One region of the Acidovorax cavernicola genome, then DNA from elsewhere that is predicted to be linked to it. Evidence: predicted binding sites of a transcription regulator. Region 1 holds the regulator's gene; the other holds the start of a gene.
What was found. Region 1 encodes LexA, which represses DNA repair genes until DNA is damaged. Its sites were predicted from a motif close to ACTGTATNNNNATACAGT; they were not measured.

Region 1 (3,433 bases):
TCATGGATGCGGGTGCGTTGGTCAGCGACGACCTGATCATCAACCTCGTGAAAGAACGCATCGCGCAGCCCGACTGCAACGGCGGCTTCCTGTTCGACGGTTTCCCCCGCACCATTCCGCAGGCCGACGCCATGAAGGCGGCCGGCGTCAAGCTCGACTATGTGCTCGAGATCGATGTGCCCTTCGGCGACATCATCGAACGCATGAGCGGCCGCCGCTCGCACCCGGCTTCGGGGCGCACGTACCACGTCAAGTTCAACCCGCCCAAGGCAGAAGGCAAGGACGACGTGACCGGTGAAGAACTGATCCAGCGTGAAGACGACAAGGAAGAGACCGTGCGCAAGCGGCTCGACGTCTACAGCCAGCAGACCCGTCCGCTGGTGGACTACTACTCGGCCTGGGCCAAGGCCGACCCGGCCGCCGCGCCGAAGTACCGCGCCATCCAGGGCGTGGGCACGGTCGACGAGATCACGCAGCGCGCCCTTGCCGCACTGAACAGCTGATCCAACGAACGGCTGACGGCTGAGCCGTCAGCCTCTCAGTCGCCCTCCGACGCAGGCAGGGCGACCACTCCCAACAGTTCCAACACCAGCGCAACCCGCGCCTTGCCCGGCGTGAGTGCGCCCGCATCCCGCAGCCCGTCGCCGGGCTTCGGCAGGATGCGTCCGTTCGTGCAGCGCGTGGCGCGCAGCACCGCGACGCCTGAGGCCTGCGCCTTCAGCGCCTCAGCCTCCAATGTGTGGTGCACGGTGCCGTTTCCGGTCGCGGCCACGACCAGTCCGCGCAAGGGCGCTGCCGTTGGCGACGGCAGCAAGAGCGCCTCGACGATCGCGCCGCTTGCGCCCGCGTGGCTCATGACGATCTCGACGCGAGGCCACGGCTTGGACACAGCCTCCAGGCGTGCGGCATCGAGCGACGCCCCCAACGGCCACGCGCGCACGCGCCGAACCTCGCCCTCCTCCACGTAGCCGACCGGCCCGGCATCGGCCGACGCAAAGGCATCGAGGCGATAGGTGTGCACCTTCTGCACGTCGAGCCCGCTGTGAATCGTGCCTGCACACACCACGGTCACGCCCTGCGCACCTGTCGTCGATGCCACCACGAGCGCATCGCGCACGTTCTGCGGACCGTCAGGCGACAAGGCCGTCGCCGGACGCATCGCGCAGGTCAGCACCACCGGCTTGATCGGTGCCAGCACGGCATGCAAGAAGAAAGCCGTTTCCTCCAGCGTGTCGGTGCCGTGCGTGATCACGATGCCCGCCACGTCGGGCTGCGCCAGCCAGTGCGCGCAACGCTCGGCCAGCCGGCGCCAGGTGTCGGCGTCCATGTCCTTGCTGTCGAGCTGTGCGACCTGCTCCGCCACCAGCGTCACGCCAGCCGGCGCTTCGATGCCGCCCAGTAGGTCTGCCACGCCCACCTGCCCCGCTGTGTAGCCGATGTTGTCGCCACTGCTGGCCGCCTTGCCGGCAATGGTGCCGCCGGTGCCCAGCACCACTACACGGCGCATCTCGGACGAAGAGGAATGAGTCATGACTTGTCAACTTTTGAAAACTGGTTAAAAATACAGGTACTGGATATCTAGCCAGTGCCGCAAGGAAACCACTATGCAGTTCGCAGTGAAGCTTACCGCCCGCCAGCAGCAGATCCTGGACCTGATCCAGGGCGCCATCGCACGCACCGGTGCGCCGCCCACGCGCGCCGAAATCGCCAACGAGCTGGGCTTCAAGTCGGCCAACGCCGCCGAAGAGCACCTGCAGGCACTGGCCCGCAAGGGCGTCATCGAACTCGTCAGCGGCACCTCGCGCGGCATCCGCCTCAAAGGCGATGCACTGCGCTCGCTCCACGAAACGCGCCACCGCGAAGGCAACCAGTTCTCGCTCTCGCTGCCCGGCATGGCCCAGCTCGCGCTGCCGCTCATCGGCCGTGTCGCGGCGGGCTCGCCCATCCTGGCGCAAGAGCACGTCGACCAGACCTACTACGTCGAGAACACGCTGTTCCAGCGCCAGCCCGACTACCTGCTCAAGGTGCGCGGCATGTCGATGCGCGACGCCGGCATCATGGACGGCGACCTGCTCGCCGTGCAGGCCACCAAGGAAGCACGCAACGGGCAGATCGTGGTGGCTCGCCTCGGCGAGGAAGTCACCGTCAAGCGCCTGAAGCGCAACAAGCAGGTGATCGAGCTGCACGCCGAGAACCCCGACTACCCGACCATCATCGTCCAGCCCGGCGAACCTTTCGAAATCGAAGGCCTCGCGGTCGGCCTCATCCGCAACACCATGCTGATGTAGGCCCCGGGCCTGCTGCTGCCCATAAGCAGCAGTACCTCATCCGGCCGCGACAGGTGGCGGGCGTATGGCGCGAAGTCGCCATCACCCTGTTGCGGCCGATTCAAGAAATCCTGCCTGTGTTCAACCTCATACTTTTTTGGAGTTCACATGGGAATCGCCCTCCTCGCCATCGCCGACATCTGGTCGCCCCTGCAATCGCTGGCCACCCGCTGGATGCCCGCCCGCCGCTCTTCGCGCGGTGACAGCAGCGACGCGGCCGCTGGCCTGCGCTACGTGGCCGTGCGTCCGGCCTGCACGGCGCGCACCGCCGGCAGTCCTGCGCCGACAACGTCGCCCTCCGCCGCCACGCCCGCTCGTCCGCTGCGCGTGGTCCGCGTGGTCGACCGGCAAGGCTCGCAGCGTGGCTGCGCCAACCGGGTCGTTATCTCCGGCCGCATGGCGGACGTGTGCGCCGAGCTCGACCGGCTCGCCGCGCTGGAAGCGGCGGAAACCGGGAGCGGCACGCCCCGCCCCAGCTGCCTGCACTGAGACGGTGCAAACGAATCCGCCGTGTCTGCGCCATCCGCGCCCCCTGTGCATGGTGGATTCACCTTCTCCCGCCTGAAGCAGGCGCTCCGGGCACCACAAGGCGCCGGGTATCCAAACGTTCACACGTGCGACGTGCCGATGCTGCGAGGCACAATGGCACGCCATGAACATTGTGATCCTCGACGATTACCAGGACGCCGTGCGCAAGCTGCAGTGCGCCGCCAAGCTGGACGCGTACGCCGCCAAGGTCTACACCAACACGGTCAAGGGCATCGGTCAACTGTCGGTTCGCCTCAAGGACGCGGACGTCATCGTGCTCATCCGCGAGCGCAGCCAGATCTCCCGGCAACTGATCGAGAAGCTGCCCAAGCTCAAGCTGATTTCCCAGACCGGCCGCGTCGGCGGCCACATCGACGTCACGGCCTGCACCGAGCGTGGCGTGGCGGTGGCCGAAGGCTCGGGCTCGCCGCAGGCGCCTGCCGAACTCACCTGGGCGCTGATCATGGCGGCGATGCGTCGCCTGCCGCAGTACATCAGCAACCTCAAGCACGGCGCCTGGCAGCAGTCGGGGCTCAAATCGGCCTCGATGCCGCCGAATTTCGGCGTGGGCTCGGTGC
Region 2 (3,433 bases), on a different contig from region 1:
TGCGTGTCCTCGCGGCTCACGTGGCCCTCGACCGCGGGCGGTGTGGCTCGCGCGGCGGTGGGCAGGCGGAAGTCGGGCTGGAAGACGTCGGGCATCGAAACTCCTTCAGGCGATGGCGGATGGGGTGTGACAGCGTGAACGGAATTTTTCAGAGCCTGCACTGGTCGTCGGCGCAGGTGGCCGGCGCAATCGCCCCTTGCCCTGCGAGCCGCAGCACCAGCCAGCGTGGCAGCCGGTAGCGGTTGCGGGCCAGCACGGCGTAGGCGCGGTCGGCGAGCCGGCCGACCACCGGCAGGTCGAGCAAGGCGCCGCCAGCCGGCAGGCCCACCGCCGCGCGGCAGGCGCGGATGGCGTCGACGCCCACGCGCAGCCGGCCAGCGGCATCGACGGCGTGCAGCGAACGCATCAGCGCCTCGCGTGGCGCCGGGCCGTTCGAGAAACCGGCGGGCGAACAATCGACTAAGTGCAGCCGCCCCGCGGCATCGCGTGCCTGCATGGCGCCCATCTCGGCCGTGCACAGCGGGCAGGTGGCGTCGAAATAGACCGTGAGCGGGTAGTTGGCCGGGGCGAAGCGGGTCATGGCGTTTGCAGTTATCGATATTTCAGTCGAAACAGAAATAGAAGGGCAAAAAAAGGAGGCTCAGATCATGGGCAGGCTGGCGTGGTGCGCGTCCGGGTCGTCGCCCTTGCCGGCGGCGGGCGCGGTGTCGCCACGCACGAACTTCTGCACGCTGGCGCCGAGCGTGAGCACCTTGTCCAGCGTGCCGGGCGACAGCCGCAGCATCTCGTCGGCCCAGGTGGCGAGCTTGGTCATGAGGTCCATGGTGGAGCGGATGCGGTCTTGCGCATCGGCGGGCTCCTTCTGGAAATCGGGGCTGGCGACGATCTCGCGCAGCACGCGGATGGTGGGGTCGAACTCGCGCTCCTTGCGCTCGCGCACCACGGTACGGAACAGCTCCCACACGTCGACGCTGGTCTCGAAGTAGTCGCGCCGGTCGCCCAGCGTGTGGGTGACGCGCACGAGGTTCCAGGCCTGCAGTTCCTTCAGGCTGTTGCTGACGTTGGAGCGGGCCACGCCCAGCGTTTCCGAGAGCTCTTCGGCGTGCATCGGCTTGCCGTGCGCGAAGAGCAGGGCGTGGATCTGCGAGACCGTGCGGTTCACGCCCCACATGGAGCCCATCTCGCCCCAGTGCAGGACGAACTTGCGTTGAATGTCGGTGAGTTCCATGGCGTCGAGTTTAGAAATTCCTAAATTTCTGTCAAGACAGAAATAAAAAATCCTGCACGGCTGGATCAAAAGTGAAATACTGTATGAATAAACAGTTGTTTGCCTTGTTTCCTACTTGTCTCCTGTTTCCTTCCAAGGATCCGCCATGCCCGCCGCCCAAGTTCCCATCCACATCATCAAGGGCCGCGGCGCAGCCACGCGACTCGCGCACCGCTTCTCCAAGGACGAACGCAACGCCTTCGACGACGGCTGGGGCACGCTGGAAGACGGCGCGGCCGATGCTGCCGAGTTGCTCCCGCTGGCGACCGAGGTGCGCTTCGAAGACGTGAAGTCGGTGCTCAGCAGCAACGACTCACCCGATATTCCTTTCGACCGCTCGCTCAACCCGTACCGCGGCTGCGAGCACGGCTGCATCTACTGCTTTGCACGGCCCACGCACAGCTACCTCAACCTCTCGCCCGGCCTGGACTTCGAGACCAAGCTGATCGCAAAGCGCAACCTCGTCGAGGTGCTGCGCGCCGAACTCGGCCGCAAGAGCTACCGACCGAGCAACCTCGCCATCGGCACGGCCACCGACTGCTACCAGCCCATCGAGCGCGAGCTGCGGCTCACGCGCGGCGTGATCGAGCTGCTGAGCGAAGTGCGCCACCCGTTCGCGCTGATCACCAAGTCGAGCGCGGTCGAGCGCGACCTCGACCTGATCGCGCCGATGGCGGCCGACCGGCTCGCGGCCGTGTACGTCACCGTGACCACGCTCGACGGCGAACTCGCGCGCAAGCTCGAGCCGCGCGCCGCCGCGCCGCATCGACGGCTGCGCACCATCCGCACCCTGGCCGAGGCCGGTGTGCCGGTGGGCGTGAGCGTGGCGCCGCAGATTCCGTTCATCACCGAAGACATGGAACAGGTGCTCGAGGCCGCCTGGGAGGCCGGCGCGCGCAGCGCCTTCTACACCGTGGTACGGCTGCCGTGGGAGGTGGCACCGCTCTTCAAGGAATGGCTCGAACTGCACTACCCGCAGCGCGCCGACCGCGTCATGGCGCGCATCCACGAGATGCGCGGCGGCAAGGACTACGACGCCGACTTCGCCACGCGCATGAAAGGGGCCGGCCTGTGGGCCGACCTGATCCACCAGCGTTTCCACAAGGCGACGAGCCGGCTGGGTTTCAACCGTGAGCGGATTGCGCTGGACACCGGGGCCTTCCGCCCGCCCGGCGCGCGAGGGCAGGGCAGTCTGTTCTGAGTGTGTGGCGCTTGCGCGTCGCCGGCCTGCCGGTCCGGATCACCGCCGCCGTCAGTGCGCGAGCCAGCCGTTGATCTCGTCGATGACATCGGCCTTGGCGCCGCCCGCGAGGGCCTGCAACCGTATGCGCGACAGCAGGTAGACGAAGCGGGCCTGCGCCAGATCACGCTGGGCGGAGACCTTCAGATGTTCCGCGTTCAGCACGTCAGGCAGGGTGCGGCTGCCGGCCTCGAACGAGCGCTGGTTCGAGAGGACGACCTGCTCGGCGGAACGCGCCGCTTGTTCCAGGGCCTTGACCCTCAGGACGCCTTCGGTCACGCCGCGGAACTCGCGATGCAGCCGCACCCCCAGGTCGCGGCGCAGCGCCTCGAGGGTCTCTTCGGCCCGCTGCTGGCCCGCGAGCGCCTGCCGCACGGTGGAGCTCACGTAGCCGCCCGAATACAGAGGAATGTTGAGCTGCACGCCGATGGACCGGTTGGTGTAGCGGGTCTTGATGCTGGTGACCGTGTCGCTGTCGTTGCGGGACCACTGCGCGATGGCGTCCAGGGTCGGGTAGTGGCCCGCCTGTGCCTTCTCCAGCTCGTGCCTGGCGGCCTCCACCTGGGCGGCGAGCGACCGAAGTTCCGGGCTGTTGAGTTCGGCCTGCGCGATCCAGTCTTCCACCCGGTCGGGCGCCGGCCGAACGAGCCGCATCCGGGACGGGTCCAGCGGCGCGAGCCTGTCGATCGGGCGATTGACCAGGCTCTGGAGTTGCCTGCGTGTGAAGTCGAGGTTCTGGCGCGCCTCCAGTTCCTGCGCCACGTTGAGGTCCAGGGCCGCGCGTGCTTCGTCGATGTCGGTGCGCGTGCCGAAACCCGTGCCGAGCCGCTTCTGCGCGGCATCGAGCTGGGTCGTGTAGGCCGTCTTCTGCGCGAGCACCAGCGCGAGATGCTCTTCGGCCAGCAGCGCCTCGAAATAGGCGCCGC

Region 2: the regulator LexA is predicted to act here: its motif matches at 1,307-1,324, upstream of D3H34_RS24245 (PA0069 family radical SAM protein).

The regions. Positions count from the first base shown of each region.
Region 1 is NZ_QXMN01000001.1:268,440-271,872, reverse strand. Features, by position in the region: gene adk (adenylate kinase) at 1-503, shown strand, start outside; gene D3H34_RS01275 (asparaginase) at 539-1,531, opposite strand; gene lexA (transcriptional repressor LexA) at 1,605-2,288, shown strand; gene D3H34_RS01265 (hypothetical protein) at 2,436-2,816, shown strand; gene D3H34_RS01260 (D-2-hydroxyacid dehydrogenase family protein) at 2,980-3,433, shown strand, end outside.
Region 2 is NZ_QXMN01000039.1:21,385-24,817, forward strand. Features, by position in the region: gene D3H34_RS24230 (SAM-dependent methyltransferase) at 1-95, opposite strand, end outside; gene D3H34_RS24235 (thiol-disulfide oxidoreductase DCC family protein) at 149-580, opposite strand; gene D3H34_RS24240 (GbsR/MarR family transcriptional regulator) at 641-1,228, opposite strand; gene D3H34_RS24245 (PA0069 family radical SAM protein) at 1,374-2,468, shown strand; gene D3H34_RS24250 (TolC family outer membrane protein) at 2,520-3,433, opposite strand, start outside.